DNA from 4 places in the Planococcus sp. 11815 genome. Region 3 is predicted to be linked to each of the others. Evidence: riboswitches for the same ligand, from Rfam matches in the RefSeq annotation. Region 3 holds a riboswitch; each other region holds the start of a gene.
The links. Region 3 has a riboswitch for thiamine pyrophosphate ahead of thiT (energy-coupled thiamine transporter ThiT). Riboswitches for the same ligand answer to the same signal wherever they lie in the genome.
Positions count from the first base shown of each region.

Region 1: another riboswitch for thiamine pyrophosphate. It lies ahead of M1Q06_RS08545 (ABC transporter substrate-binding protein); the one in region 3 lies ahead of thiT (energy-coupled thiamine transporter ThiT).
Region 2: another riboswitch for thiamine pyrophosphate. It lies ahead of M1Q06_RS09070 (YkoF family thiamine/hydroxymethylpyrimidine-binding protein); the one in region 3 lies ahead of thiT (energy-coupled thiamine transporter ThiT).
Region 4: another riboswitch for thiamine pyrophosphate. It lies ahead of tenA (thiaminase II); the one in region 3 lies ahead of thiT (energy-coupled thiamine transporter ThiT).

Region 1 covers NZ_CP096991.1:1,674,073-1,682,210, reverse strand. Annotated here, with positions in the region: gene M1Q06_RS08560 (ABC transporter ATP-binding protein) at 31-774, opposite strand; gene M1Q06_RS08555 (ABC transporter permease) at 767-1,534, opposite strand; gene M1Q06_RS08550 (thiamine-binding protein) at 1,534-1,827, opposite strand; gene M1Q06_RS08545 (ABC transporter substrate-binding protein) at 1,827-2,834, opposite strand; TPP riboswitch at 2,963-3,072, opposite strand; gene M1Q06_RS08540 (putative quinol monooxygenase) at 3,170-3,466, opposite strand; gene M1Q06_RS08535 (MarR family winged helix-turn-helix transcriptional regulator) at 3,496-3,924, opposite strand; gene M1Q06_RS08530 (nitroreductase family protein) at 4,031-4,675, opposite strand; gene M1Q06_RS08525 (hypothetical protein) at 4,974-5,684, shown strand; gene M1Q06_RS08520 (hypothetical protein) at 5,770-6,054, opposite strand; gene M1Q06_RS08515 (PQQ-dependent sugar dehydrogenase) at 6,354-7,676, opposite strand.
Region 2 covers NZ_CP096991.1:1,776,330-1,784,467, reverse strand. Annotated here, with positions in the region: gene M1Q06_RS09100 (MFS transporter) at 1-411, shown strand, start outside; gene M1Q06_RS09095 (hypothetical protein) at 395-694, opposite strand; gene msrA (peptide-methionine (S)-S-oxide reductase MsrA) at 854-1,384, opposite strand; gene M1Q06_RS09085 (LCP family protein) at 1,620-2,564, shown strand; gene M1Q06_RS09080 (AI-2E family transporter) at 2,622-3,812, shown strand; gene M1Q06_RS09075 (sporulation protein) at 3,880-4,299, shown strand; gene M1Q06_RS09070 (YkoF family thiamine/hydroxymethylpyrimidine-binding protein) at 4,420-5,025, opposite strand; TPP riboswitch at 5,106-5,210, opposite strand; gene M1Q06_RS09065 (hypothetical protein) at 5,393-5,605, shown strand; gene M1Q06_RS09060 (protein adenylyltransferase SelO) at 5,668-7,128, opposite strand; gene citZ (citrate synthase) at 7,289-8,138, opposite strand, start outside.
Region 3 covers NZ_CP096991.1:997,826-1,005,963, forward strand. Annotated here, with positions in the region: gene M1Q06_RS05015 (DHA2 family efflux MFS transporter permease subunit) at 1-951, shown strand, start outside; gene M1Q06_RS05020 (DEAD/DEAH box helicase) at 1,061-2,218, shown strand; gene M1Q06_RS05025 (aminopeptidase) at 2,218-3,441, shown strand; gene M1Q06_RS05030 (SGNH/GDSL hydrolase family protein) at 3,454-4,386, shown strand; gene M1Q06_RS05035 (hypothetical protein) at 4,448-4,597, opposite strand; gene M1Q06_RS05040 (M20 family metallopeptidase) at 4,662-5,744, opposite strand; TPP riboswitch at 5,884-5,983, shown strand; gene thiT (energy-coupled thiamine transporter ThiT) at 6,082-6,657, shown strand; gene map (type I methionyl aminopeptidase) at 6,818-7,570, shown strand; gene M1Q06_RS05055 (tryptophan-rich sensory protein) at 7,616-8,138, opposite strand, start outside.
Region 4 covers NZ_CP096991.1:2,557,859-2,565,996, forward strand. Annotated here, with positions in the region: gene thiE (thiamine phosphate synthase) at 1-477, opposite strand, end outside; gene thiD (bifunctional hydroxymethylpyrimidine kinase/phosphomethylpyrimidine kinase) at 452-1,330, opposite strand; gene thiM (hydroxyethylthiazole kinase) at 1,320-2,081, opposite strand; gene tenA (thiaminase II) at 2,074-2,763, opposite strand; TPP riboswitch at 2,853-2,954, opposite strand; gene M1Q06_RS12995 (S1C family serine protease) at 3,359-4,471, opposite strand; gene M1Q06_RS13000 (acyltransferase family protein) at 4,654-6,663, opposite strand; gene M1Q06_RS13005 (DUF6359 domain-containing protein) at 6,875-8,138, opposite strand, start outside.

The DNA.
Region 1 (8,138 bases), 680 kb from region 3:
GTCGGGAAATCTCGACGGCCTTCTCTATTTCTATTTTGGTTCCTCTTTCTTCAACACTTTATAAATGTCCTTTTTGTATTGGAGAAACTCATCTGTCAACGTGATGCCTTGTACTCTCGGCCGCTTGAATTGCACGTTAAATTCTGCGACGACACGCGCAGGTTTTTCCGATAACACCAGAATGCGGTCTGAGAGAAACAAAGCTTCTTCTATATTATGCGTGACGAAAAGAATCGAGCGTTTATTGTGCTGCCAAATATCAAGGAGCCATTTTTGCATTTCCGAACGGGTGAATTCATCCAGCGCTGAAAACGGCTCGTCCAGCAAAATGAGCGGCTGTGGGCTTAAGAGGCTGCGGATAAAAGCGACGCGCTGCTTCATGCCGCCGGACAATTGATGCGGATACGATTGCTCGTACCCTGCCAGTCCTGCTTTTTCCATCATTTGAATAGCTGCTTGCTGATCTTTGTGTCCAGCGATCTCAGCCCCTAACAAAACATTGTCCAGCACGGTGCGCCACGGAAGCAGCGACGGGCTTTGCGGCATATAGCTGACGGAGCCTTTTTGGCCGTTGATGTTCTCGCCGCCCAATAGAATACTTCCTGCATCCGGCTCATAAAGCCCGCCAATTAAATGAAATAACGTGCTTTTACCGCTGCCGGAAGGGCCGAGCACGGCGACAAATTCATCGTCTGCTATATTCAATGATAACTCTTTCAGCACTTCGGTCCCCTCAAAGCTTTTCATCAATTGCTCAATCGCCAATTCAGCCATTCGGATTCCCTCCCCCACTCGTTTTCCAGCGGATGACTCGCTTTTCGAGTAACACAATTGCCGCAAAAAACAGCATGCTCAAACACATGATCAATAAGATCGCGACAAATACTTGCGTCGTCCGGAACGACGACGAGGCGAGCGTCATATAGACGCCGATGCCCTCCTGCGCCCCGAGCCATTCGGAAATGACGGCACCCATGACGCTATAGGTCGCCGCAATTTTCAATCCCGAGAAGATCGACGCCATCGCATGCGGCCATTCGAGCTTCCAAAAAATCTGGCGTCTGTTGGCTCCTGCCATTTTCATGTAATGAAGCAATTCGCCGCTCGTCTGCCTGAACCCGTCAAGTGCCGCGATGGTGATCGGGAAAAAGCACACGAGAATGATGATGATCAGTTTTGGCAATAAGCCAAAGCCGAACCAAATGACCAATAGCGGCGCCAACACGATGATCGGAATGTTTTGCGATAAAATCAGCAAAGGATAAAAGGTCTCCCGCAGTTTCGGCGCGAGATGAAGGATTATCGCGACGCCAAGGCCGATCGACGATCCGATGAGAAAGCCGAGGATCGATAACCGGATCGTCGCAAACAAATGCCCGCTGTAGTTTGGCCAACTGTTTACCGCTTCCAGCCCGATTTGATAAGGGGTCGGCAATAGCCAGTCCGGCACTTCAAACAGCGGCACCAGCGCTTGCCAGATGATTAATAAAAGGATGAGGACCAGAACCGGTCTCCATCCTTTCCGCACAATCATCACGGCCGGTATTTCTCCGTCAATTTATCCATCGATGCGCCGCTCGGCTGATACAGCACTTTGATTTGCGAGATGACGTTCGGGCTGCCGTTTTCGATCATCGCCTCGTTCATTTCCTCAACGATCGAAAACAACTGCGCCATATCCCCTTCCATCGTCGTCTCCAGTGGATTGACTTGGTACGGGACGCCTGACTTTTCAATGACGGCGATTGCTTTGTCCACATACGGAATGACGTCTTCCCCGTTTTTCGTTTTCGGGATGATTTGAATACTTAATAGTGCATTGCCCATCAATTTTCCTCCTCCGGTAAAAATTCATTGGTGTACGCCTGCTCCACGTCCAATTCTTCATTCAGCAACCCGTTGTCGAACATCCAGGCAGCGTAATCCGCCCACACTTGCTCTTGTTGTTGGCCGAATTTCGCAGCATCGTCCTGATATTTCGGCGACAGCCATTTCTGGCTCGCTTTCACCAGTTCCGGATCCAAATCCGGGACCGCTTCGATCAAGATCTCAGCTGCTTGTTCCGGCTCATCGATGGCGAATTCATAGCCTTGCGAGACTGCTTTGGTGAATGCACGAACGGTTTCCGGATCTTCTGCAATCAAGTTTTCATTGGTCATCAGGACCGGTGTATAATAATCCAGTTTGTCCGAGTAGTCCGTCAAATACTGCATGTTCAATTCGTCGCCGCGTAACTCTGCTTCAATGCCCGTCCAGCCGTAATAGATCCACGCAAAATCAATGTCGCGTTCGACCGCCGTGAAAAAGTCGCTATTGCCGATATTGACGATGTCGACTTTTTCAACATCGGCATTGTCTTGTTCCATGATGGACCCAAGCACCGCTTTTTCGACTGGCGCTCCCCAGCCGCCGTAAGTTTTCCCTTCGTAATCGCTCGGCGACTCAATTCCTTTGTCTTTAGGTGATGCAAATCCGGACGTGTTGTGCTGAATGAGCGCCGCGATCGAAACGATTGGAATGTCCTGTACTCTCGCTTCCGTCAAGCTTTCCTGTGCGCCGATGCCGAATTCCGCCTGGTTGGAAGCGACCAATTGATTGGCGCCCGCTTCACCCGGCAAGATGATCTCGACATCGAGCCCTTGCTCTTCAAAATAACCATTTTGCTGTGCCACATACAATCCGGTGTGATTGGTATTTGGCGTCCAATCCAAGACCATCGTCACTTCTTGCAATTCCTGCTGTTCATTCGCCACATCGCTGCCCGGATTTTCCGCTTCGTCTGTACATGCCGCCAGCAGCAATACCGGTGCAATGGCAATCGACCATTTTTTCATCTTGTTTCCCCCTCTGAATGAATTCATAAAAGATGATTTCAGGAGCCGAGTCAGGGGACATATCCAATTGCGGATACAAAAAAGCGCCCAAGGTTATAGAAACCTTGGGCGCATATCATCGCAGAATAGACCGATTTGAATATGTTCCCTCCGCTGGTATTAGCCAGTTCAGGTTCCAAGGGTCAATATCTCACGGATATTCTCTCAATCGGCAACACCGATTCCCCCACATGTGTTTTATGAAATTAGCATTTGTCTTTCAAGGTCTATCTTGTCACAGTTCACCGAGATGTTCAAGCATTGCCTGATATCTCGTTTAAACCATCAAGTTTTTCTTACATTGGGACAGCTTCACCGCTATAGACTTTCAGTTCCATCGGCGCGCTCATGAATCCGGCTGCTTTTTTTGAAAATGCCGTGAAATGCTCGCTCGCGTTATGGGCTTTGATTGCTTGCGCATCTTTCCATACTTCGACCATCGTGTAATGGCCGTCCTTCTCGACCGATTTCATCAAATCGTATTGTACATTGCCTGGTTCTTGACGCGATGCTTCAATAAGAGTTTTGCCTTCATCTAAAAACGCTTGTTCTTGGTCAGGTTTTACTTGCAAATGTGCATGGATAATCATCATTTCATTTCGCCATCCTTTAATGTGTATTTTTAATAATCAACGATATTGTCTTGCATGCGCCGGAGCATATCGCTAAGCGCATCCACTTCCTCAGTGGTGAAATCGTGGAGCATTTGCTTGACGAAGCCTGTATTTTCTTTCCGGTATTCGACGATGCGCTCGCGGCCTTCATCGGTCAGGCTGACAAAAATGACGCGATTGTCTTCTGGATTTCTGCGCTTTTTGACCATGCCGCTCGCTTCAAGCTGTTTTAAATGGCGCGTGACCGCGGCGCTATCGATATTGACCAATTTTTGTAGCGTTGACTGGTTGATTTCGTCAACTTTATAAAGCTGCGACAATAACTCATAACGCGACGCACTGATGCCTGTGCAACGCTCGAACTTCGGGCTGATTTGATTGGTCAGGCCCTTAAACTGGTGCAGCACTTGTTCCTGCTTTGAAAATGAACACGGCATTGAAAGACCTCCTAAATAATCGATGAAGTCAATTGATAGCTGTGCCCACTATTCATTGACCAGTCAAATATAATACATAAATCCCGAATACTCAAGATTGGCTGGCTTAGCTCCAGGTTGTGGTCGTCTCGACCGGCAAGCGGTACGACTGGAAGCCGTCGTTGGCGGCTTTGCCAATCGTGAGAAGCATGACTGGCACATAACGCTCTTTGTCCAGGCCGAACGTTTCAGCGATTTTTTCCTTGTCGTAGCCACCGATCGGGTTGGTGTCGTAGCCGAATGCACGGGCAACGAGCATCAATTGCATGGACACAAGCCCTGAGTCCAATAGCACGATGTCTTTCATCTGCTCATTGGACATGCCTTCATACAAAGGTTTGAAGTAGCCGACTTGGAATTCTTTCACTTCTTCCGGCATATAGCCGAGTTCTACAGCTTTTCCGTAAATTTCTTCTGCGTATTCAATGTTGTTAAGGTCGCCGAACACGGCGATGACAGCTGATGCACTCATCACTTTTTCCAAGTTGAAAGATGCCAGCGGCGCAAGCTTTTCTTTTCCTTCTGCGCTGTCGATAACAACAAAACGCCAAGGCTGCATATTGATGGAAGAAGGGGCCGTGGATGCCTGTTCCAAAATTTCGGTCATTTCCTCGCGGCTGATTTTCACATCCGGGTCGTATTGCTTAATGGAACGGCGCCCATTGACGATTTCATTGAAATCATTGGTTTTTTTGTTTTGTAATGTGTTCATCTTAATTGCTCCTTTTTCTACCCTAATAGTTTTGAGAAATATTAATTGACCCCTCATTAATTGATGCCTCACATAATATAAAGCCGTTAAAGAAAAAATGCAACCAGAAAGTTTCACAAATCGAATCGCCAAGGCCAAGTCGGTTAGTTCTTTGCTAAAATTATGTAAAAGCGGCTTCATTATTTCTAAACGAAGCAGTACAATATAGAAAATCAATTTACGTTATTTATAGTACCCTTTAATTTAACAAAAGCTCGCCATTTCATCAGATCATTTCATCTGACAGGAGGCTTGGGTCATGCTGTTGATACCGTTCTTGATCGGCATAGTATTCATCTTGATCCATTTCTTCGCGAGCGTCCTGGTGCCTCGAGATAAACTGAAGCAAGTGAAGTGGTTCTCGTTTTCAGGCGGGTTAGCTGTTTCGTATATTTTTATCTACCTGCTCCCCACACTTCATAAGCAGCAAGCGGCGATCGAAGAACCGTACCGGCAGCTAACGATGGAGTCGGAAATCTATTTCATCGGCCTTCTCGGTGTCGTCTTGTTTGTCGGCATTCAAATCGTCATTCAGCAAAATTATATTTCCCACACCTCTACTTTCTGGTCGGTCATCGTGTTCTATGCTTTCTATAACGCGCTCGTATCCTACTCTGTCCTATCATTTGAAGTGTCAGCCATTCAAGCTTTGTTCTACTGCGTCGCGATCGGTCCGCATTTCATGGCGGTCGCCCATGATATGTGGCGGAAGTTTCCTGTGGAGTACAATAAATACGGTCGTTATATACTGGCTGTCGGCATTGTCGCCGGCTGGATTGTCGCTTTGACGACTGAACTGACGCCGCTGTTCAAATCGATCGTCTTCTCGCTCGTTTCCGGCGCCATGATCTTCACCGTATTCAAGCACGAATTGCCGAGCGAAAAGGACACGCATTTCCCGACTTTCCTTATTTCCGTCATCCTATACTCTGCGATTACGATTACACTGAAATTTGTGTTCGAATGGTAGATATCAAAATAAGCCCGGCACAGTTATGAACTGAGCCGGGCTTGTTTATTTTCGCTTCTCTTTTTCATAAACCGGTTCCATCATTTCAAAACAGATTGATTGCTCTATAAGGAATGATGTCTGTAAAGAACAAAATAAACGAGAACACCGTAATACCTATTCCTAACCAAAAATACTTTTTCCAACATTGTATGACGACGCCGAGCAAGAACACTGCAGCGGGGATTAGCCAGAGTGGAAAGATAACTTCAGGTGATTCCGGTCCATATTCGGAGATGAAGCCAGCTGCAAACCAATAAGATATGGGAAGTATAAAAAGTCCAGCTATAGGAAGGTATACAATACGCAGAAGTATGATGGTTAATTTCATAAAGAAACCTCCTCTTCATAAAACTGAATACGAAGCATAAATAACCTTATTAATGAAATGTTTTCGTATTTAAGCAATCGATAACCCCTTGGTAATTTGGGTAATTATACCATAAAAGACAATGAGAGTTGCTGATGGTTTCAAGCCCCTTCTTCTACAGCCATTACACTTTCAATCTATTCAAACAGCAAATAAACAGGCATTCATGAGAATACATGAATGCCTGTTTATTTAATATTTTCATACCACTCAAATTAATGACGCTGATATGAGAGTAGATGCTTTTAGAGGATAATAAATTATTCTGCTGCAGTAATCTGGTAAATCAGACCGCCATCAGTGCTCGCAATAAGCGCGCCATCTTCAGTTACAAGAATGTCACGGAAACGTTGAGCTTCATCAGTCAATAGTCGTTCTTCTCCAACGATGATGTCATCTTCAATAACGACACGTACAATATAGTTCGGGGCTAAACCACCGATAAACAAATTGTTCTCCCATTCAGGGATTGCGTCATTATCATAGAATGACATACCACTTGGTGCACTTGTTGGATCCCAATAATATCTTGGTTCCACAAAGCCTTGCGCTTCGTGCTCTGAAATACCATCATTGATTAATTCACCAGTGTACTCGATACCATAAGAAACAATTGGCCATCCATAGTTGTTCGCTGGTTCAATGATATTCAGTTCATCCCCAGCTTGTGGACCGAATTCAACAATCCATAAGTCTCCTGTTTCAGGGTTGTAGTCTATGCCTTGAATATTACGGTGACCATAGCTGTAAATACCATCCAGTGCGTCTTCATCTTCGACAAATGGATTTGAATCTACTGGCTCTCCATCTTGTGTAATGTGAATGACTTTACCTAAGTAAGCGTCCAAGTCTTGTGCACGTTCACGAATTGGATCGTCTGAACGCTCACCAGTTGTTAGGAATAGGTTGCCCTCCTCATCGAAGATAATACGACCGCCATAGTGTAAGTCGCCATCATATGCCGGTGTTGCTTGGAAGATGACTTCAAAATCTTCAAGTGAGGATTCATCTTCTGATAACACACCTTTACCGACAGCAGTGACGGTACCGTCTTCAAGATCTTGAGAAAACGTCATGAATACTGCTCTTGATTCGTCAAAATCAGGTGCAACGGCTACATCAAGCAAACCGCCTTGACCTGAGTTATTCACTTCTGGTGTACCTTCGATTGGATCTGAAACAGAACCATCTTCAAGGTTTACAATAAGAAGTTCTGCTGCATCTCTTTGCGTCACAAGTAAGCGGTTTGGTTCAAACTCTACCATACCCCAAGTCACGCCAAGACCTTCAACCACAACTTCCTCATTAAGTTCTGTTTCAGTCTCTACTGCAGGTGCTCTAGTTTGTTCTGGAAATGCTGGTTCAAACTCAGTGACTTTGGGTTCAGTTTCTGCACTTTCATTTGCGCCCTCGTCTGCACCTTCTTCTGTTGTAGTGCCCTCATCTGTACTTTCTTCTGTTGTAGCATCAGAGTCATTTGTTGACTCTTCTTCTGAAGCATCTTCATTGCCACATGCTCCTAAAGCCAACACAGAACTTAGAACTGTGAGGGACATTAATCTTGACCACGAATTTTTCGTCATTAGTGTTCCTCCCCTTTTTTCTATTTAACACACTATATATTCCTTTCCCCAAAAACCCAGTATTAAAACTTGGTTAAGAATTCCATTTCCTAAGTAATATATGAAACTCCTTTGAAAATAATGTCATCATAATTATTTGAAAATGAAAAGTAATGTGATTTTTTTTATGGTTAGAGGAAAAAAAGAAGTTTATGACAAAGAAATCACATCTACAATCATTGTTATATATATTTGTTGTGTCAGAGGTTACGATAATGATTTCAAGATCATGGCTTATTCAGAACGAAATGGCAGTCAATACGAAGGTGGGTATTTCTATTACGTGTTTGTGCGGGTGCACTTTAAAATGAAACAAGATGTGTTTGCCACCATGTTGGATTTATTTTAGTTACAGAACTATGGAACACAATCTTTCTTTTCATATTAAGAGCGGCCGTAAATATACTTTTTTAGGAAACAATA
Region 2 (8,138 bases), 780 kb from region 3:
ACGGCGGTGCAGATTATCTGCAATATTTCGATCCCGCTGCTATTCAGCCGTTATCCGAATCGCTTCCTGTGGGTATTGGCAGTGCTTGCGTTCGGGACTGCCGGCATCCTATTGTTGATGTTTGCAGGAACTTGGTCGGTGTGGCTGGCAGCCGCTTTAATAGGCGTGGCGCTTGGTGGTCTATTCCCGATCGCGTTGCTTTTGCCGCTCGATGCGACGGATTCTGCTGACGAAGCCAATAGTTGGGCTGCCATGACCCAGTCCGGCGGTTATTTAATTTCGGCATTCATGCCTTTTATCATCGGAGTGGTTTATGACCAGACAGGGAACCACGATATTACTTTATGGTTGTTCTTGGCATTCGTCTTTTTCATGATCTTTTTTGCTTATTTGCTCAATCGAGAGCCTTAATGCTTTGTTTATTGGGCAGGGCCAGCGCCATCCATGAAAAATATAGCGACAAAAGCGGGAACAGGACTGCCCATGAAGCAATCATCATCAGGGGGATCTCCGCCTCTGGAAGGATAGTTGAGAAATACCAATAATTCAGTTCAAGCGCTGTAACGAGCGTGATGAGGGGCCCGATGAATATCCGGCTGGCTAGGATAGCGGATGCGACGCCAAGCAGAATGACAAACGGCGGAAAAAGGATTAATTGCACGAAAAAGATGTCCAATGTGCTGAGCCATTTCATAAGGGAGCCTCCTGTTTAACGCAGTATGGCGGGAAGACCCGCGTATCCTGATTTTAAACTAAGTGAATAATCTGTCAATGAAAAATATGGAAGCCATGTGGAGCGTGAAAATGATTTAGGTTTTTTCACAGTTTTATACAACTAGAAAAAGCCGGCGCATTAGGCGTCGGCTTTCTTCCACACAGCAGTTAAAAACTCATCGCGACCGGATTCGGCGCGGTCCTGGGCATAATGTTCAGGATTTTTCAGGTAGAAATCCTGGTGATAGTCTTCTGCCGGATAGAAAGGCTCAGCATCTTGGATCTCAGTGATGACCGGCTTATCGAAACGGCCGCTTGCGTCGAGCTGTTTTCTGGAAGCAAGCGCTATTTGCCGCTGCGCTTCATTGTGGACGAAAATAGCCGGGCGATAGGAAGCCCCGCGATCTTGGAACTGGCCGTCATTATCGGTTGGGTCAATTTGCTGCCAAAAAATGTCCAGTAACTGTTCGTACGGGAAGAGCGCTGGATCGAAAGTGATTTCGACCGCTTCCAAATGACCGGAATAGCCGTTTTTCACTTGCTCGTATGAAGGATTCGCCAAATGGCCGCCTGTATATCCAGAAACCACGGATTCAATGCCATCGAATTGATCGAAAGGCTTGACCATACACCAAAAACAGCCACCAGCGAATGTTGCTTTTTCAAACATCGGATTGCCTCCCTCTATTTATTATACTGGCAGCCACCATCCCTATACAATGCATGCAGCTTTGGGCATCAGCCAGCTGGATGTTTGACTGGGGATGGGAAATAGCGCCTGAGAATAAGAAGAATTTTACCACTCCAGCCAAGCACAGACAATAAAAACGTGTTGCAAGGGGAAACCTTGCTTCATTCATGTGCGTCTAATCAATTGCTACAGCTCAGAAAGGAATGTAAACATCATGGAAGAACAATACGAAACGAGGCAGACCAGAAAACGCAAACGTTTCCGCCCGAGAGGCAAACTTTTCTTATTATTGATCATTTTATTGCTCGGTGCGGGAATTTACTTTTTCATCCAATATCAACAGGGACAGAACATAGCCGGCGAAACCGAAATTGAACCGGAACCATTTTCAGGAGATGAAGACAACAGCGGGTACCAGAATATCCTCGTACTCGGGGTGGATTCGCGTGGGGAAGAGCAGTCCCGTACGGATACGATGATGATGGTGACCCACGACCGTGAAAACAATGAAGTGAAGATCACGTCGTTCATGCGAGATATTTATGCGGATATCCCTGGCTATCAATCCTATAAATTGAATACAGCGTATTATTTGGGAGGTGTCGACTTGCTGGCATCGACTTTGCGTGAAATGTTTGGCGTCGAAATTCATAATTACGCGCTGGTTGACTTCAAGAGCTTTGAAACGCTCGTCGATATCGCAGCGCCAGGCGGTGTTGAAATCGACGTTGAAAAAGAAATGTCCGAGAAAATCGGCGTGACTTTGTCTCCCGGCGTCCAGCAGTTGAACGGCCAGGAATTGCTAGGCTACGCGCGCTTCCGTTCGGATAATGAAGGCGACTTCGGCCGTGTGCGCCGTCAGCAGCAAGTAATTGCCGCATTGAAAGATGAATTGATCAGCGTATCGTCAATCCCGAAACTGCCGAAACTAGCTGGAGCGGCACAAGGCTATGTGCAGACCGATATGCCTTTGGTCGACCAAATCAAATTGGCGACACAGCTCGGAACCGGTGGCAGCGGCGAAATCGAACGCTTGACGATTCCGGTTGAAAGCGGCTACAGCTATGCGAATTATCCGCAAGCGGGCTCTGTTCTGGAAATCGATATAGAGCAAAACCGCCGTGCGCTGGAAGAATTTTTGTCTCAGCCACTCAACTAATTTTTCAGATAATATGGTAAACTACAGGTAGAAGCCTGTATAAAGAAGGGGATCGCCATGCCGCCAGATGACAATAGACCGCCGTTTTTCGCTACCAACTATATCCGCTTTCTGGGCGGAAGGAATACGTTCTTTACTTTATTGATTTTAATTTTGATCGGGCTTGTCGTGTTCATCTTCAGGGAAGTGTCGTTCATCTTCAATCCACTCAATGTATTCATGAAAACGGTCGTCTTGCCGGTCGTCCTGGCGCTTATCCTGTTTTATTTGCTGCGGCCAGTGTTGCGGTTACTGGAACGGTTCAAGATCCCGAGAATTTGGGGCATTCTCATTATCTTCCTTGGGGGTATCGGGCTCTTGACGTTGTTGAGCGTCCTTGTGTTTCCATTTTTAAGGGACCAGTTCCAGAACTTGATCGAGGAATTTCCGGATTATTTCATGCGCTTATTGAATAATATCGACCAGTTCTTGCGCAATTCCTTTGTCGGTGATTATTACCGGGATTCAAGCTTCAATATCGAAGCGTTGATTGCCACTTTGCCGACCAGCATCGCGGATACATTGCAAGCGACAGTGACAGGCATCATTTCGCGCGTCACCAGCTGGATTTCAACCATTACGGGCGTTATCTTGTCGATTGTCATCGTTCCGTTTATCCTGTTCTATTTATTGAAAGACGGCGATAAGCTTCCGGACTATTTCCTGAAACTGTTGCCGCCGAGGTTCCGCGACGATACAAGAGAAGTTTTAAAGGATGCAGACAAACAATTGGGGGCCTATATTCAAGGCCAGCTCATCGTGGCATTCTGCATCGGCGTAATGGTCTATATCGGCTTTTTGATCATCGGCATGGATTATGCGCTGCTGCTTGGCGCCTTGGCGATGGTGACCAGTATCGTTCCTTATATCGGTCCAGCAATCGCAATTACGCCCGCTGCGATCATTGCACTTGTTACCTCGCCGTTCATGCTCGTGAAACTGGCGATTGTGTGGACCGTTGTGCAGCTGGTGGAGGGTAATTTGATCTCGCCGCAAGTGATGGGCAAGACGATGTACATCCACCCTGTCACGATCATTTTCGTCCTATTGACGGCAGGCTCCTTGTTTGGCGTCGTCGGAGTCATTTTGGGGATCCCGATGTACGCGTTGCTGCGGGTCATCGTCAGCCATTTGTACAAGTTGTTCAAACGGCGTTATAACCGCTATGAGACAGACTTGGATAAACAATACGATTATACTGAGCTTTAAGAGTGCCGTTTAAAGGCAAGGAAAAAGTGGTATGGAGAATTATCAAATTTTGGGGGTATAGATTTTTATGAAATTCAAAGACTTTTTATCTTCAATCGGCATCGGTTCGATCAAAGTGGACACTGTAGTGGAAAGGCCGCATCTTGAAGAAGGCGAAACATTGAATGGGACTGTCTATTTAGACGGTGGAAGCGGCGATCAGGAAATCGATTATATCGAACTGCAAGTGATTCGTTTAGTGGAAGATTACCGGGAAGACAGCGATTTTGATTTTTATGAAACGCCAGTTGCCAAGCAGAGCTTGGAATTTGCGGGGGCCGTGAAATCAAAGAACACCGTCATGCAGCAATTCGAGATTGTCCCAGATGAGCGGTGGGTGCTGGAAAACGTAAATGCCAAATTGATCTTGCGGACCATTGTCCACGTCAAAAACGGCGTTGATGTACAGGATGAAGACGAAATCACTTACGGCAAAATCGAGAGTTGAAAACAGTTTGAAGATAATCTTATTATGTTAACCAAAACAACACTCCCAGCAGAGAACGATCCAACTGCGGGGTGTTGTTTTTGTATGACCAACATTTAGGGTCACAAGGTAATTTATTCTTTAAGAAAAATTTTCAGCGCCCGTTTTATGTGAAGGACTGTTGATGCTCATGGAAACGGTCATCACTAGATGGGGATATTGATCAGAGCGTGCGCTCGAAAAGCAGGTTTCATAAAAAGAAAAGACCTCATGGATATCCCCGTGAATGCCGCTAGCGTATTGCATGGAATCGTTCCACACGCCGAACTCTTTGGCACGTTCCACTTCGCGGTAGATGACATCCATATAGTCGGGGTTGTTCATCGGGTAAAGCGCGAATTGCGATGAAACATATTGCTCGGTACGGTCTTGGTTTGCCGGTTTAGCGGGTGTCTCCAAATACACATCGCCCGCGGTATCTCCAGGACATCCAGCTGAAAAGGTGCCGGACAGGGCGATATGTTCCTTTGTCTTCGCCGCATGAAGAGTGAGCGCCTTCGCAACATTGAAGACATGCTGTTGTTTGCCCCGGATGACGGTGGAGACATCATCGGTTTGCATCCACACATGGGATGTATCGGTATCCTTTAACGCGCTTTTGATGATCTTGATAAAATTTCCGCTCATCGGATGCAAGGAAAAGCGAAATCCGACGATCGGGCTGTTGCCGCATGAAGTTGGTTCCATTTAGAATCCCTCCTAAAAATATGCACAAAAAAGCCGCATCCGTGAAGATGCAGCCACTTTACCTTACTTCGTAGTCATGTCGGAAAGTCACCGCACTTCCTCACGCAGGTCCTAACCTGATCGAGTCATAAGGGATCGGAGCGAAAGCTCTCATCTCAGCAAAACATGCACCCCCAGTGCAGAAAAACTGTATGCGGTTTTAAGTGTCGGGTTTGCCCGATGGCTAAAGTCTAAGCCAAATACTTTTCCAAGTAAAGGGGTTCTCCTATTTTCAACGACAATGAGAAAGTGATGGCTGAGGTGAATACTCCCTAAAAAATCGGGTAAACCTAAAGCAGACAAGCATTTGAGGAGGAATCCAATTATTATGGCATCAACAAAAAAATTCCGCGTCGTTTATCATTTCGGCGCAGGCGTCGAAGCGGTCAGCACCGTCGAAGCAGATACCCCAAAACAAGCGGTCAGCGGTCTGGATGCGGATGATTTCCGCGAATTTATCGGCGACAACGATACGTATTACCAATTCAAGATGGACGAAGTGAAAATGGTCAGTGTCACTGAAGTCACAGACGGACAGTGATCGAACAGACAAGCGCAATAGAGAAAATCCCCTGCCGATGAAAAGGCAGGGGATTTTTTGGTTCATGTTCCGCAATAGGTCTGGTATGGAGGCGTCGAAGGCGGTGGAGGGGCCGTATAGGGCTGCTGTTCTTCGGAATGGGAGTATGGATTTCGAAGGATATCCAAAAGATTTTCCATCACTTCATAATCGCCTTGCGCTGCCGCTTCCAGTGCCGCTTCCACGCGGTGGTTACGCGGGATGACGGCCGGATTCCGGCTTTTCATCAATTCCAGGATTTCTTGTGCCGAGCGGCCTTCTTGCTGCTGACGGGCTTTATAGCGGCTATGCCACTCTTTAAAAGCCGGGTCGTTTGCCAGTTGGGGCTCTTCCACTGCTTCGAAAGTCAAGAAACGGAATGTATTGGTATAATCCGCTTGCTTTTCCTGCATCAATGCCAGCAAGTCATCGATCAATTGTTCGTCTCCTGGCGCTTCGGTAAACAAGCCCAATTTTTCGCGCATGCCTGCTAAATAAAATCGTTTTTCTGAACTTACGTATTCCTCAAGCGCTCCTTGGAGAGACGACAAGGCCTGTTTTTCCGGAATCTCATCTAAAAGAGGAAACAGGGACTCTGCAAAACGCGCTAAATTCCATCCGCCGATGAGCGGCTGGTTGCGATAAGCATAACGGCCGCCAGCATCAATCGAGCTGAAGACCGCGGATTCATCATAGCGGTCCAGAAAAGCGCACGGGCCATAGTCGATCGTTTCGCCGCTGATCGCCATATTGTCCGTATTCATGACGCCGTGGACAAAACCGGCGAGCTGCCATTTCGCGATGAGTGAAGCTTGCCGCTGCGCTGTCTGGCGGAATAATTCGATATAGCGGTCTGGACCGGAGATTTCTGGGAAATGCCGTTTGATCGTATAATCCGCCAAAGCTTTCAAATCTTCAGTCGAACGGTATTTCGCTGCGAATTGAAAAGTGCCGACACGGATATGGCTTGAGGCCACCCGCGTCAGGATCGCTCCAGGTTCTGCAGAGTAGCGCTGAATCTTTTCTCCTGTCAACACAACTGCAAGGCTTCTGCTCGTTGGAATTCCGAGCGCATGCATGCTTTCGCTGATAATGTATTCCCGCAGCATGGGCCCGAGTGCCGCACGGCCGTCTCCGCTTCTGGAAAAAGGCGTGATGCCGGCGCCTTTTAATTGGACATCGAAAATCTCGCCATCCGGTGTTTGCTGTTCACCGATTAAGATGGCACGGCCGTCGCCGAGCATCGTAAATTGGCCGAATTGATGGCCGGCATAGGCTTGGGCGAGCGGGAAGCTGCCTTCAGGAAATTGATTGCCTGCAAATATTTGCAGTGATTCAGGGCTGTCTAGCCGTGCTGGGTCCAGGCCAAGTGATTTTGCCAATGCTCGGTTTGCGATAACGAGTTCAGGCGATGAAACCGGATTGGCCTCCATCGGGGCATATAAAGTTTTCGGCAGGCCTGCATAACTATTCTGCAGTTTCCAGCCGGTTTCTGTGTAATTCATGAGAGCGCCTCCTATCTACAATTTGTCGGGCATGTCTTTATATTATTATAGCCGTAATGAAATCCTTGAAACAACCATAGCGGGCTGGCTCGTGCAAATAGAAAAGCTTGAGCCGTACACCTATTAAAAGGTGCTGCGGCTCAAGCTTTTGGTCATCGTCTTAACGTTCTTCAACCGGCACGTAAGTCTGCATGCCAGGCCCGATGTATTCCGCACGCGGGCGGATCAGGCGGTTGTTCGAGTATTGCTCCAAGATGTGCGCGAGCCAGCCCGACGCACGGGAGACCGCGAAGATCGGCGTGAACAAATCATGCTCGATATTCAACGAGTGGTATACAGATGCCGAATAGAAATCGACGTTTGGTGGAAGCGGTTTGGCGCTTGTCACCATTTCTTCGATCTTGACGGACATGTCGTACCACTTCGATTCGCCGCGAAGCTCGGTGAGCTTTTTCGACATTTCACGCAAGTGCTTCGCACGTGGGTCGCCTTGTTGATAGACGCGGTGGCCGAAGCCCATGATTTTCTCTTTGTTCGCCAGTTTTTCGTTGATGACCGGCTCGACGTTGTCGACCGACCCGATTTCTGTGAGCATCTTCATGACTTGCTCGTTGGCGCCGCCATGAAGTGGGCCTTTCAAGGCGCCGATCGCTGCCGTCACACCGGAATAGACGTCGGACAATGTCGCCACTGCCACACGTGCCGTGAACGTCGATGCGTTCAGTTCGTGGTCAGCGTGCAAGACAAGCGCTTTGTTGAACGCTTCGACTTCGATGTCTTTTGGCTCCTCGCCAGACAGCATGTACAGGAAGTTCGCTGCGAAGCTGTAATCCGTTTTCGGCTGGATCGGTTCTTTGCCTGCACGGATGCGGCCGAATGCCGTGACGAGCGTCGAGATCTTCGCCTGGATTTTGATGGCTTTGCGGTAGTTCGCTGCATCTTCCATCACTTCCGCTTCTTCGTCGAAGAGACCGAGCATGGAGACCGCTGTGCGCAGTGCCGCCATCGGA
Region 3 (8,138 bases):
GTCGCTTTGATTCCGTTACTTCTCGGGATTTTTAAATTGAAAAACCTGACCTTCCAAAACCGTGAGCTGTCGCTTGATCCGTTGTCTCTCGTGCTATCGAGCCTTGGGTTCGGCGGGTTGCTTTATGGATTCAGTTCGGCCGGCTCGCTCGGCTGGGAAAATCCGGCTGTTTATTTAACGATAGCGGTCGGCCTGTTGTCCTTAACAGCCTTTGCGTTCCGACAAATGAAGTTAAAAGAGCCGCTATTGGAACTGCGCGTCTATAAGCATCCGATGTTTGCATTGTCTTCGGTCATTTCAGTCACTTTGTCGATGGCAATGTTCTCGGCCATGATCCTCATGCCGATCTACATCCAGACTATTAAAGGCATCTCCCCGATTCAATCCGGTTTGATGATGCTGCCGGGGGCGCTCGTCATGGGGGTTATGTCTCCGATCACGGGCCGCATTTTTGACCGATATGGAGCTAAAGTGCTGGCATTGCCTGGTCTGGCTCTTGTGGTCATCACCACCTATTTGTTCAGTAATTTAACACTGGATACGGGTTACTATGAAATTATGGCCATCTATACATTGCGCATGTTCGGCATTTCGATGGTCATGATGCCGGTCATGACGAACGGGCTCAACCAATTGCCGATGAAATCCTATCCGCATGGAACTGCCATCAACAATACTTTGCAACAAGTTTCCGGCGCAATCGGTTCAGCGTTTCTTGTCACTTTGATGAATACGCGCACCGAATCGACGGCACAAGAACTGGTCGCTTCGGGGACAAGCGCGCAGGAAGCGACTATTCCTGCCATGCTCGAAGGCATTAACTTCTCCTTTACGGTGTCGACTTACATCGCACTCGCTGCGTTTCTGTTGGCGTTATTCATTAAAAAGCCCGACCAGAAAGCGACAGAAAGACAAAAAGAACGCGTCTATAAACAACGCTATGCAGATTGAAAAGAGGCGGCTCCTTCTAAAAAAGGAACCGCCTTTTCATTTGCCGAAAAAGGCGGCAAAGAGCCGGATATGGTACACTTAAGGCATCGAAAAGAAGGTGGAATGACACATGAATTTTATAGAAGAACTAAGTCCTGTCTGGCAGGATAAATGGAAACAAACCGGCTTTACCGAAGCGATGCCGATCCAGGAACAGATGATTCCGGAAATGCTCGCAGGAAACGACATCGTAGCGGAATCTCCGACCGGCTCGGGAAAAACGCTGGCTTACCTGTTGCCGATCTTGGAACGCGTCGATCCGAAAAAACCGAATACACAAGCGATGATCATTGCGCCGTCACAAGAGCTCGCGATGCAAATCGTCAACGTCTTGCGTGAATGGACAACGGGGACGGATGTCACTGTTACGCCGTTGATCGGCGGCGCGAATATTCAGCGCCAATTGGACAAGTTGAAGAAAAAACCGACGATTGTCGTCGGCACCCCGGGGCGCTTGAATGAATTGGTCAAGACCAAGAAACTCAAAATGCACGAGGTACGCATCATGGTTCTTGATGAAGGCGACCAATTGATGGCACGGGAACACCGCGGCATCATGAAGGACCTCATTGAAAGAACGCAGCAGGATCGCCAGCTCGTGTTGGTATCGGCGACCATTACAGAGGAAATCGAATTGGTGGCAGAGCGCCTGATGAAGCAGCCGACAAGATTGCAAGTATCGGCTGAACAGTTGCCGAAACAAGGAAAAGTGACGCATTCGTTCATTAAAGTCGATGAACGCGACAAGACCGACTTGCTTCGCAGCCTGTCGCATATGACAGGCGTAAAAGCACTTGCATTCGTCAACAATCTCGACCAAGTGTTGATGAAGGAAAGCAAATTGAAATTCCGCGACGCCAAAATCGCGACTTTGCATTCCGAAATGAAAAAAGAAGAACGCAAGAAAGCATTGGACGATTTCCGCAAAGGCGACACGGCGGTATTGATCGCAACCGAAGTGGCAGCGCGCGGGCTTGATATCGACCAATTGACGCATGTCATCCATGTCGATGCACCGATGACAGTCGAGCAATATTTGCACCGTTCCGGCAGAACCGGGCGCGCAGGGGCTGATGGGGAAGTATTGACGCTTCTGGCTTATGCCGATGAAAAGCATTATAAGAAATTGACGAAAGAATTGCCGAATAAGCCGGTGCAGAAAATCATGCATGGCGGCGAATTGGTGGAAGGCAATAGCAAAACCATGACAGCAAAGGGGAAAAAATGATGAGCTTTCAGGACAAGTTAGCGCAATATGCGGAATTGACTGTCCGTGTCGGCGTCAATGTCCAACCGGGGCAGGAGCTATTAATTGCGACGACGACGGATACCGTGGAATTCACGCGTTTGGTCGTCGAGAAAGCCTACGAAGCAGGGGCTAAGCAAGTCCATGTCGCGTTCACGGACCCGTCAGTTATACGGACGCATTACGAATTGGCACCGGACGCCGCGTTTCACGAATTTCCGGATTGGGTCGTCAAACAGCGCGACGCCATCATCGATCATAAAGGTGCATTCTTGTGGATCGATGCGGAAGACCCGGATTTGCTTACAGGCATTCCTGCAAAACGCTTAAGCGATGCGCAAAAATCCGCTGGAAAAGCATTGGAACGCTATCGCCAGGCTGTCGGATCCGATAAGATCGCTTGGTCGATCGTTGCGATCCCCTCTGAAAAATGGGCGCAAAAAGTGTTCCCGGACGAAGAGGATCAAATGGCCGCTCTGTGGCAAGCGATTTTCCAGACCGTGCGCATCGGAGACGGTGACGCAGTCGCGTTGTGGCAGGAACATATCGCCAACCTGGAACGGCGGGCGGCCGCATTGAACGAACGGCGCTACCGGAAATTGCATTACCGTGCGCCAGGAACCGATTTGACGATCGGCTTGCCAGATGGCCATATTTGGATGAGCGGCGCTTCCCGCACACCGGACCATGTGCCGTTCATCGCCAATATGCCGACTGAAGAAGTATATACCGTGCCGGCCAAACTGGAAGTTGAAGGCACCGTGCGTAATACGAAGCCGCTCGTTTACCAAGGCAATATCATCGATGGCTTTACGTTGCGCTTCGAAAACGGCCGTATTACAAAAGCTCAAGCAGAAATCGGCCAGGAACTATTGGATGAATTGCTTTCAGCCGACGAAGGCGCAGCATATCTCGGGGAAGTGGCGCTTGTGCCGGTGGAATCGCCGATATCGGCTTCCGGCATTTTGTTCTACAACACCTTGTTCGATGAAAATGCATCGAATCATTTGGCAATCGGCGATTCCTACCCGACTTGCCTCGAAGGCGGAAAAGACTTGGAACGCGATCAATTAAAGGATTACGGATTGAATACATCGATCGTCCATGAAGATTTCATGATCGGCTCGAGCGAGATGGACATCGACGGCATTACAGAAGACGGCAAGACCGAAGCGATTTTCCGAAAAGGAAATTGGGCATTCTAACGAGGTGAGCACATGAAAAAGACAATGAGTGCGGCAGCAGCTGGGCTATTGCTAATAGCAGGGAATACGGCATCTGCGGAGCCGCAAATTCCTGCCGCTTATGTGGCTATCGGCGATTCACTGGCGGCAGGCCAGACGCCGAACCGGTCAATCGACAGCGGTTATACAGATTTGATTGCGCAGGAATTGACGCGCAACCAGCCGCTGGCGTTCTATTCGAAAGACTTGGCTTTCCCTGGATTCACCACAGGAGATGTCCTGGAAAGCATCGAGTCGGATGAAGCAAAAGAGCTGCTTGGCCAAGCGAACATTATCACGGTGTCTGCCGGAGCGAATGATTTGCTGCGCCTCGTGCAAGCGAATGCCGCTGAAGGGGCGTTGAGCTTTGAAGAGATCCAAGCGGATTACGCACTGAATGCGGCGCGTGAAAATGTCGAAATGATTCTTTCTGGACTGGAAGAGCTTGCGCCGTCAGCGGATATCTATGTAATGGGCTATTATTTTGCTTACCCGCATGCCCGTGACAGTCAAAAACAAGGCACGGCTGGGCAATTGGAGCAATTAAACGACATCCTCAAGAAGGAAGCAGAACAGGCGGGCGCGACATTTGTCGATTTAGCCGACCGTTTCGGTGAGGATGCCGTGGAACTCGTCCCGAATTCCGGAGACGTCCATCCGAACGTAGATGGCTATCAGGAGATGGCGAACGCATTCTTCGAGCAATACGGCGAAGGGTTTGAAGTGGAAGATGCAGAACTTCCGGAACCGGCGCCTGTAACGTTTGAAGAAATCCAGCAAATGCAAGAACAGGAAGAGCCATCAGGTGAAGCGGATGAAGAAGAGGTCGATTCGGAAGATGTTTCAAGTGACGATTCTGCCACCAAGCCTTCTGAAGGCAAGGATCTGGATTATTTAGCGATTCGCCAGGCATTGCCGCTCATTTAAAAAGCTTAAGCAATATAAAAAGGCCGGAGAAAATGAATCATTTTCTCCGGCCTTTTATTGTTCAGCGGCTTTTTCGTGAGTCGCTGCGGTTACGTGCATCGTTTTCATTGTTTGCATTGTTCTTCTTGCGGTTGTTCATCACTTTACGGATGATCGGGTATGCAATCGGCCCGTATTTAATCGCAGATCTGACAAGTCTTCCAATAGCCATATTTATCGCTCCATTCATTTTTTCGTATTGAGGTTTAGTAGAGTTTTCCCGATTTCAGCCTTTTTTAAACCTCTGTTGGGGCATTGGCGTGTGCGATCAGAATATCCTTATAGGAATGGACACTTGAAATGGAGACGTATTCCGCGTTGCCATGCCAGTCGTCTCCGCTCGGCCCGAATTCGATGGCGCCTTGCCCGCCAATTTTCTCGGCGTAATAACGGGTGTCGGCAGCACCGTGCTGGCCGAACAATACCGGCTGTTCCGATAGCGTTGATTCGACGGCCTTCATCAAGGTCTGGATGTATGGATGGTCGTCCGTCGTCGTCAAGGCAGGGGTCGAACCGCTCGCCTTGTATTCCATATCGACATCGAGCGTGTTGGCCAGCTGTTCCATCTGGCGGACGATCTCGTCCTTGTCCTGTCCCGGCATGAAGCGGATATCGTAGGACATCTTACAGATTTCAGGCACTACATTATAACGATCGCCTGCATTGATAATCGGCAAGTTGACGGAAGGCTGCTCATAGTATTCCGTTGATTCTTTGCGGAACGGCAAATCGTTCATGCCGGCATGGAATTTCATCGCCGATTCGATGGCGTTAATGCCTTCCCATGGGCGCGATCCGTGAGCCGGTTTGCCTTTGAATGTCAAATCCATTCTCAGGATGCCTTTCGATTGCAAGCCGATCTTCAAATGGGTCGGTTCACCGCAAATGACGAAGTCGCCGTAATGGCCTTGGTCGACGAGCCATTTCGAAGTATTGCGTCCGCCAATCTCTTCATCGGTGACAATGTGCAAATGCACTTCACGCGGCAATGCAGAAGCGTCGAGTTCGACAAATGCCTGCATCATCGCAGCAACCCCGGCTTTCATGTCTGCCGACCCGCGGCCATATAGTTTGTCGCCTTCTTCGATTGGGGAAAATTGCTCTTTATGCCCGGGCACGACGTCGACATGGCCGTTCCAGATGATCTTTTCGGCGCCTTGCCCTTTAGCTGCTGTCAGCATGAGGTAGCCGTCGTTATCGTGTACTTCGACTTCTTCGCCTTTCGCCTTGAGCCAGGCAGAGCAGAACATCAGCGCTTCGTTCGCTCCTTCTTTCGTATCGCTTTCGATCTTGATCAAATCCTTCAATAAATCAATCATTGATCCGGCAGTTTTCAAACTGCCTCCACCACCTTCCACAAAGTTTGCTAGTTTCTATCTACCCTAATCCGTTTGGCTGAAACGGCCTTGCAAGCCAAGTATGCGTTGTGTACAATACACATAATAGCGGAATAATTGTATACACCACAAGGGGAGCTTTGGCTGAGAGTGAACGAGTAAGTTCTTACCCTTCGAACCTGTAAGTTAACACTTGCGCAGGGATGTGGATGGAAAACCGGCCCAAGCGGCGCCAGGATCTGTCCTGGCGCCGTTTTTTATATGGTTTTTTAAAAACGGCCCTTCTGGTGATGTGCAAATCCAAAAGGAGGCAGTTTGAATGAGGAATAAACGTGTATTGTTAATGGTCGAAATTGCAATTTTTGCAGCTCTCGGCTTTGTATTGGATTTTATCGCCTTTCGCATGCCGCAGGGGGGATCGGTCAGCCTGGTCATGATCCCGATCGTGCTGATGGCATTCCGCAGGGGCGTCGGAGCGGGTGTCATCACGGGGCTTTTAGTCGGCTTGCTGCAGATTGTCACGGGCTTTATCTCGGTAGCGCCGCTGTCGTTCGGCTTTGTGGTCATGCAAGTCATTTTGGATTATTTGCTGGCATATGGCGTCGTCGGTTTGGCCGGTATGATGCGCGGCCGTTACTTGGAAGCCGTGCGTGCGAGAAAGACCGGAAAAGTCATTGCCATGGTCGCACTTGGCGTATTGATCGGGTCATTTCTCCGTTATGTGATCCATGTCATTACGGGGATCCTATTCTTCGGCATGTTTGCGGAAGGCAATGTCTTCGTCTATTCAGCAGTCTATAACGCTACCTATATGATTCCCGTTGCGATCGTCGCAGCGATTGTGTGCTCTTTGTTGTTCATTACAGCGCCGCGTTTGACGCAGCCGGATTCATGATGAAAGCCGCCTTATCGATAGGCGGCTTTTTTTGTTGGATAGATCTATTAATCATACTAAGTTTGGGTATTTATGGGAGTTGAATGAACGGTAGGAGAGGCGAGAGCGGCTTATTCTATGTTATAATGCTCAAATAGAATAGTTTGAAAGAAGGGTCAGTATGATAGCGACTAATGAAAAAGATATTGAAGGTTTGAAAAAAGCCGGACAAATGGTGGCGGAAATCCGCGAAACGATGAAAGCGGCCGTGAAGCCCGGCATAACGACGAAAGAACTCGATGAACTGGGCGGACGCCTGTTCAAAGAATGGGGCGGCGTCTCTGCCCCGAAATCGGAATATGATTTCCCGGGCTATACATGCATCAGCGTCAACGAAGAAGTGGCGCACGGGATTCCAGGTAAGCGTGTCATCAACGACGGCGATATCGTCAATATTGACGTGTCTGGATCATACGGCGATTATTTCGCGGATACCGGCATTTCATTTGTGGTCGGAGAAGGGCACGAAGCAAAAGAAAAGCTTTGCCAAGCCGCGGAATCCGCATTCGAACGCGCCATGATGAAAGTGAAAGCCGGCGCCAAACTGAACCAGATCGGCAAGGCAGTCGAACGCGAAGCGAAAGACCAAGGCTTGTTTGTCATCAAGAACCTGACAGGGCACGGAGTTGGGAAATCGCTTCACGAAGCACCGCAATATATCCTTAATTATTACGATGCGTGGGAAACGACGATCTTGAAAGAAGGCATGGTGCTTGCAGTCGAGCCGTTTATTTCCCAAAAGGCTGAGCATATCATCGAATCAGGGGACGGCTGGACCTTTATCACGCCGGACCAATCGCTCGTCGCACAGATTGAACATACCGTACTCGTCACAAAAGGCGAGCCGATTTTGCTGACAAAACTCGAAAAATAAAATCAACAAATATAAAAAAACAACCATCAGCTGATGGTTGTTTTTTTATGGCGTCATACCTGTTTTTGCCGGCTTCTTCTTAATCAACAAGATACCGGTCAGTAAGACGCCGCTTAGGAATAAAGCTGCCGTGCTGACCAATAGTTCATCCATGCCGTGGCGTACAGCAATCGCGACGAACGCCCAGATGAAGACCAAAGTCAGCGGGATATCCGAATGATGGAAACGTATATGAAGCGCCAATGCGGTCGCCACGGTCAGCATGATGACCGTCCATAACTGATCGCTCAGCCCCCAGCCGCCCCAGCTGTAGAAAGTCAGGACATAGCTAATATTGGCGATGGTCGCGACACTAATCCAGCCCAGATTGACAGAGACCGGCAAACGTTCCGTAAAGCCCCGTTCGCCGTTTCCGTATTCCAAGTACAAAGCGATCAGCGACAATAGATAGGCAATCATTGCAGCGATCGACCAAATAAAGAACTCATAATGCCAGCAAAGCAGCCAGGCGATATTGAAAACAGCGCTCAAGATGAAATACAATGACACTTTTGCTGAAGGGTGCACT
Region 4 (8,138 bases), 1.6 Mb from region 3:
GCCGCCGATGCCGATGACGGGTACGTGCGGATATTGAGCTTTCACTTTAATGATTTCAGCGACACCCGCGGGCGGTTTCGCATCGCTTTTTGTGCGCGTGCCAAATACCGGTCCCATGCCGAGATAGGTGGCGCCGCACGTCAGCGCCTCGTTCGCTTCTTTGACTGAATGCACCGAAACGCCAAGAGCCATCGACGCGCCGATTTGTTTTCTCACTTGTCCGCAGTCCATATCGTCCTGGCCAATATGGATGCCGTCCGCTTCGATTATGCAGGCGAGTTCGACATCGTCATTGATGAATAGCGGCACATCGTATTCACGGCATAGGCCCTTGCACTTTGCGGCGAACTCCACAAGCGCATCGCCCGTTAATGCGCCTCGCCCTTTTTCGCGCAGCTGGAAATGGGTGATGCCGCCTTGAAGCGCTTCTTCAAGCAAGGCGAGCGGCTCTTTAGTACCTGCGTTTGTCGTACCCATTAGAAAATAAATCGCTGGATTCCCGAACAAGATGAACCACTTCCTTTTCAATAGATTCTTTGTACGCCGCATGATGCGTCGGGCCGTGGCCATACCCAATGTTAAGCGGATACGCGAGTGCTGCCTGGATGAACTCCTTGGCGGTGAACAAAGCTTCTTCCACGGGTTTGCCTTTGCCGAGTTCAGCTGTCAATGCCGCTGAAAACGTGCAGCCCGTGCCATGCGTCTGTTCCGTTTGAAGACGCTCCGAACGCAGCAAGATCACCGTACCTTGTTGATCTAGATAAAAGTCTTCTGCAACGTCAGGGTCACTGCTATGGCCGCCTTTGATGACCACCGCTTCCGCTCCGAGCGATAAGATCGCTTCCGCCGCATTTCTGCGCGAGGCGTCGTCTGTGATGTCTATGCCGCTCAACACTTCCGCTTCCGGGATATTCGGGGTGATGATGGCAGCGAGCGGGACGAGCAAGGTTTTAATTGCTTCGACCGCTTCCTGCTGCAACAAGGAAGCGCCGCCTTTTGCGATCATGACAGGGTCGATGACGAGCCTGTCCCAGCCGTAGCGTTTGATGCCTATCGCTGTTTCTTCGATGATGCCCGCGTCAAACAGCATGCCGGTCTTGAGCGCACGGATATCGAAGTCGGTTCCAATCGCATCGAGTTGTTCTTTGACCGCTTGCCGGTCCATCGGGTAAATACCGTGAACGCCCTGCGTGTTTTGGGCAGTCACCGCCGTTACTGCAGAACAGCCGAATGCGCCGAGTTCCTGGAAGGTTTTCAAATCCGCCTGTATCCCCGCTCCACCGCCTGAATCAGATCCGGCGATGGTCAATACTTGCGCTTTAGCGTCCATAAAGTGCCGCCTCCTGACGTTTCGATAGCTCGTCCAAAAAGGCCATTTGGAAAGTTCCCGGGTTCAAGGCGATTTTCGATGCACGGCTTCCTGCATTCGCATAAATCTGCAAACCATATGCAAGCGCATCAAGCGGGGTAGATTCTTCGTCCGTTAAAAATGCTGCAAGTACCGCACTGAGCAAACAACCCATTCCGGTGACCGACGCCATCAACGGGTCTCCGCCTGTGATGTGCTCGGTCCGTTCACCATCCGTCACCAAATCGCTTGTGCCTGTCACCGCGACAATTGTTTGGTATTCATCAGCAACTTGCTTAGCGATAGCTTCCAAATCGCCTTGTCCTTCGCCTGCGTCGACGCCGCGTGCTTGCCACTCTTCTCCTGCAATGGCCGCGAGTTCGCCTGCGTTGCAGCGGAGTAGCGTGATATCGAGTTCCGTCAGCAATCGTTTTACGGCTTGCAAACGATAAGCTGTCGCTCCGGCACCGACCGGATCCAACACAATCGGGATGCCTTTTTTCATCGCGGCGCGTCCCGCGATGAGCATGCTTTCGAAAGAGCGCTCCGTGATTGTGCCGATATTGAGCGACAAGGCATCGGTGTGCCCTGTGAGTTCAGCGACTTCCTGTTGTTCGTCGCCCATGACCGGCGAGACGCCGAGCGCGAGCAAGCCGTTTGCCTGGAAGTTCGAGACGACGTGATTGGTGATGCAATGAATCAATGGCTTCCGTGCGCGCAATTCCCTAAGCATGGCGGACACTCTCCTTTTTCACGGGCAGTTCCCAGGTTTCCATCGTCCACGCTTGCTGCCAGAACTGCCATTCATAATAACTGCTTCTCATAAAGCGCTTTTTCAATTCGTTGCGCCGCTCTTCCGGCAATCCTTCAGCCAATCGGTCCATGCGTTCGATCTGTTCATTGACGAGTTCCCCGAACCATTCGGAACCGTATGTGCCGATCCATTTTTGGAAAATCGGTTCTTCCGGTGTCGCCGTCTTCAAACGTTCGCCGATTTCATAATAAAGCCAATAACACGGAAGCAGTGCGGCGAGTACGTCGGCCAAGTCGCCTTCTGCGGAGCGGTACATATGCGAAACGTAAGCATACGCGTGCGGCGACGGTTCGAATAGTCTCCAATCTTCCCCGGTCACCCCGAGCAATTCCATGAACGATTCATGAAGCGCGAGTTCCGCGGCGCAAGTCTGTTCTGCGTGATGCGCAAATGACTGCGTCGTCTTAAGGTCTTTGGCTTTGGTGGCACCGATCGCCTGGACTTTCGCAAAATGCGTCAGGTAATAGGCGTCTTGCATAACGTAGAACTTGAAAACATCGAGCGGCAAATCGCCTTTCGCGATGCCTTTCACAAACGGGTGTTCAAAACTGGCGTCCCATAAATCTGCACATTCCAACCGGACTTCTTTACAAAATGTCATGTCGCTCTCTCCTTTTTTGGGCAAAATAAAACACCGCTTCCCAGGTAAGGAAGCGGCGATAAAGGTCAGCTGAAGAAATTGGAGAAAGGCTCACAATTCGCCCACTTCCCTACGCTGGTATAATCCAGATCAGGTTCAAAGGGTCCGAACTCTTGTCCGTCTCAGCCAACATGGCTCCCCTAGTGGAATAGCGATATTTTTTATTGTCGGCAATAGAATACCATAACTGGCTTTTGAATTCAAAACTTTTTGAAATTAAGGTTTTTTTGGAATGCATAATGCGAGAGATTGGGTTTGCCAAATATGTGATTAGGTTAGTCATTTTGTTGACTTCGTCCGTTTTAATCCATTTTCTTAGAAGTCATCATTTTATGCATATGAAATTTAATGGGCTATGTAATTCATTGTCATTTCAAATATAGAGCTGTAGTGGAAGGGGCTGACGCCGGAGGGATCGCGCGGGACTGGCGAGACCTATATGGCATAGCCATAAGGGCTCGACGCCCGCCCCTCGGCAAGCATGCCCCTGCAACGTAAGCTCATCCACACTTAATTCCTTCACAAAAAAAAAAGAACCTCCATAACTGAAGGCCCTTTATCGTTCTTCCACATATTCAATCTGATAATCCCCGTACTCATCAATCACGACAGTGTAACGGCGGCGGTGGTCGATCGTTCCGGTCTCGCCGTTTGCTTCATGGTAATTGAACACAGCGCCTGCTTCCACATATGCGGCATCGCCTTCAATCTCGACGGAAGTGACTTCCGGCACGACCGAATCATACACGCGGCCCTCTGTTGAATACTCTTGTATAACACTGTCGACTTCTTCAACTGCCTGGCTTCCCGGTACTAAATACGAAGAATAATAATTCAGTTGCTCATCATTCATGGAATACGGCAGCAAGTCATAATAGGCTTCGATGAAACTCTCCAGCAACGCTTCATCAAAATAGGCATCCTTCACGGACGGTTCGACCAATTGCGACTCGGGAAGCGGTTCCGGATTATTCGCCCAGCTATCCAACATTTCCTTTTTCAAGTACAGCGGGATCGTGTAGCCGATTTCGGGATTGTCCTCGAGCATGACCGAATTGATGCCGAGCACTTTGCCGGTGCTTGCATCCAAAAGCGGCCCGCCGCTCGAGCCTTGCTTGATCAAGGCATTCATTTCATAGAGATCCGTATAGACGAACATTTCCGAAAAATCGACGCCGGTATCGGTAATTTCCCCTTCGGTCGCAGTGTTCGCTGCGTTCTCCGGGCTGCCGATAGCGATGACCGGCGTTCCGATATCGACCGGTTCCATTTCCTGCTCGAGCGGCTCTTTTCCTGCGAGGTCCTCGACACGGACCAGCGCCAGATCTTCATCAAGCGATATGCCGATCACTTTGCCTGCGAACTCCTGGCCGTCGCTATTGACGAGTGCAATAAAGGTCGCATCGCGCACCACATGGGCATTCGTCAAGATATCGCCTTGGTCATTGTACAAAAAGCCGGAGCCTTGCTCGAAATCGGTATAGATCGTGTAGACATGCGTCTTCGCATTCGCGATCATCACCGCTTTTTCCTGAGCGGCCGTATCAACCGGTGAATCCGCCTGCTCGGTTTCAGCTGATGGCGGTGCTTCTGTATCTGTCCCTCCGCAAGCCGCGAGGATCATCGCTGACAGGAAAATCATCAGCCAGTGCATCATCCGTTTGTCCATAGTCTCAACCCGCTTCCGTTAATGTGCATTCATTATAGCAAGCCATAATTGAAAAAGGAACGGGAAAGGACACTGAAATAGAGGGAATGTAGTTCCATTGCACGCCCGGCATTGAATGTCCGGAATCAGAAAAGCTGCCTTAGCGCACTGCTTTCGCAGCAGCCAAGGCAGCTTTCAATCCATTATTTTTCTTGAGCTTCCAATGCTTCTAGCAATGGCTTTTCGAAGACCGGAGCGAACGTTCTGGAAAAAGTCGCTGTCAGATGGTTGCTGTCGAAATGCGTGACGACGTTTCCGACGACATAATAACAGGATTCCTGGTCACAAAAATAATCAGTCAGGTCGATCGTGTTAGTAGTTTCCGGCATATAGTCCACTTCTTCTAAAGGACTCGGGTCCCGGATGACATCCTCACGGTCGGATTTACAATTTTCCGGATTATCCGGATTTTCACTTAGGCACGTCAACACGTTTTGATCGTACCAAGGCGTATCACGCACGAGGAATAGCGGAACTTCGTGCTGCTCGAAAAACTTCCAAGCTTCAACAAATCCATCCGAAACTTCATCGAAATCTTCTTTCGAGCTCCCTACATTCCCTACCGTGAAAATCAGATCAGGTTTTTCATTAATTAATGCCTCTTTTACATTTTGGAACCAGACATCGCATTCTTCAAAACCTTTTCTGCTCTCTTCCGTAAATCGGCAATTGCCTTTTAAATAAGTGACAATCTTTAGATCATGGGCATCGGCTAGTTCCGCAAGCATCGGCTGCCAATGGGCGGCATGTGATCCCCCGACCAACGCGATCGTATGGCTGTAATCGGTCAATGCCCCGTACTCACACGGCTCGGCTTCTGTCGTTCCCTTGCCGGACAAGCAGCCATCTTCATATATTTCAGATCGATCCTGCTTCACGAAGTCCAAGCTCGGCAGGAAGGATTCCTCAAATTCCGCAGGAGGCGTTAGGCGGCCGTCTTCCAAATAAGTGACGGCACCTGGGTGCGTCTCGAAACTTTCGCTGAGCAACTCGGAACTGACGGGCGGTCCCGCCAAGTAAGTTTCTTGATAAGCGATGGTCGAGACCCAAATGGCGGCAGAGAAGACCGCAATAATGCTGGCGGTTTTCCAGACCGGGAACTGGATTTTCCGGATCGGCAACTCGAAACCGTAAATCGTAAAGTAAGCAAAAATCGTTGCTACAGCGATAATCGCCAATCCGCCCTGGAGCGAAACCGATTCGACGTCAAATAGCGCATAGTAGAAAATCAGCAATGGCCAATGCCATAAATAGAAGGCGTAGGAAATGCTTCCGAACTTGACGAGCGGCTTCCAACTAAGCAGTTGGAAAGCTGAATAGTTCGTTGAATTATTCCCCGCGATGATGATCAGAACGGCTGAAAGCACCGGCCATAGCGCAGCATAGCCCGGGAATAGCTCTGACACTTGAAGGATGATCCCGCAGCTGATGAGCCCGATTAAGCCCATCCAGCCGAATAGCCAGGCCACACGGCTCGAGACGACAAGCTTGTGGATTGTCAATGCGACCAAGCCGCCAATCCCAAACTCCCATACACGAGTGAATGTATGGTAATAGGCCACTGGCTGATTGGCTGCGGTCAAGTAGACCGAATAGCTGAATGATGCCAAGGCAAGCACGGCAATCAATACCGTCAGCATGCGTTTCATATTATTTCCTGAAATCAGCTTCAGCACCGAGATGGCCACAAAGAAGACGACAAGCCATACCAGATAAAACTGGAACTGAATACTCAGCGCCCAGAAATGCTGAAACGGCGAGGCGCTATTGTTCTGTGCTAAATAATCCACCGAATCCATCGCAAGCCGCCAATTCTGGAAGTAGGAAACGGAAGCTAAAAATTCATTGACATTCTGCTGTTTCGTAAATGGGGGCAATATGTACAGGCTTGCAATCAAGACGGTAATCCCGATTAACCAAGCCGTCGGCAATAAACGTTTTAATAGTTTTACAATATAGGAAAAGTATAAAATCCGGCCATTTTTTCGGTACATCGAAAGCAATGAAGTCGTGATCAAAAATCCGGATACGACAAAAAATACATCGACTCCGCCTGATACGCGATTAAACCATATATGATAGATCGCAACCAATAATGCAGCGATTGTGCGTATGCCTTCTAGTTCCGGCCGGATACGTCTTTCAGTCTCCATAAAAATTTACAGCTCCTTGCATTTTCATAAATCACACAAATTTTATATTAGCATATTCTTCCTTTTAAATCATAAATCATGACAATTATTTTCACTATTTCATGATAAGACAATCAAGTAATTCTTCTTTCAAGGCACAATTCTAGTTCTTCCTATTTAAAAAAACTGCCGAATTCCCAGCAGATACTGGGTTTCCGGCAGTTTTCCCTTGTTACTTTTTGCTTTTCTTCAGTTGCCCTTTGTTTGTGATGACTGTGTAGTTGCCGAATTCGTTCACTTCAAGCGTGAATGTTTCTCCGTTCAAGTCACCTTGGATGATTTTCCATTTGCCTTTGTCATCCTGGCGTGCGCCGAACTGGACTTTGACATCCGGGTTCGTCAGGAAGTTCAATTCCATCGGTTCACTGAGTGTCAAGCCAAGTTCTTCGCCGTCCGCTCCAAGTACAGCGATATCAAGCTGGTCGCTGAGTGCCGGGCGCTTATCGACTTGCTCTGCGTCATCGACTGCTAGGGCAAGCGTCATTTCCGCCCCGGCCGCTTCGGCCAATTGCTGAAGGTTGGCCGCTGTGAACGTAAAGTTCGCTTGTTCCAATTGAACCGTCAAATCCTTGCCGCTTTCAAGAAGTTCATCGATTGTGCCTTCTGTGAATGTGATGTCGAGTGTTCCGTCTTCATCGAATTCACCGGCTGTGATGACTGCTTCTTCACCTGACAAATCAGGATCCGCTTGCTGCTCGCCTGGTACTTGCGGTTTGTCGAAAGTGATTTGAGCAAGTAGTGGGTCATGATCCGATGCACGCCCGTGTTCTTCCATGAACATCGAGTTGATGTGGACCATATCAAGTTCTGTGTTATCCGCCAAGTTGTTCGTCACCAGCAAGTGATCAAGTACTTGCGAGTTGCCTTGGTAGTAATAAGAGAAACGGTCTTCTTCCGGCACATCGTTGACTTTGTTCGTCAAGATGTCGCCTTCTAGTGCATCAAGTGCCGGTGTGAATTCGAAATCGTTCATATCGCCAGTGACGACGACATTGAGTTCCGGATTGATTTCCAGGCCTTCTGCAATGAATCCGTTGATGGCTTTCGCCAATTCAATGCGTTCGATTTCAGACGTGAACTGCGGCGGCTGGTTTTGACCGAACAAGCTTTGGTCCCCGCCTTTTGAGTTCAAGTGAGTAGCGATAACGACGATTTCTTCGCCTTGGAATTCAAATTGTGCTGCTAGTGGCTTGCGTGTGTTTGGCATTGCAATCGGCTGGACGCGTCCTGGATTCAATTCAAGATCCCCTGAATCTGTCCACGAGTTGTTTTCAGTAGATGTTCCTTTTGTACCTTCTGACAACTCAACGCGGTCTGGATTGTATAAGAAGCCGACGCGGATGTTGCCGCCTGGCTGTCCGCCGTCCTGGTTGTATTCCGGGGCAATATCTGTCCAAGCGTATTTAGGCCCGCCTGCTGCTTGGATGTCTGCGATG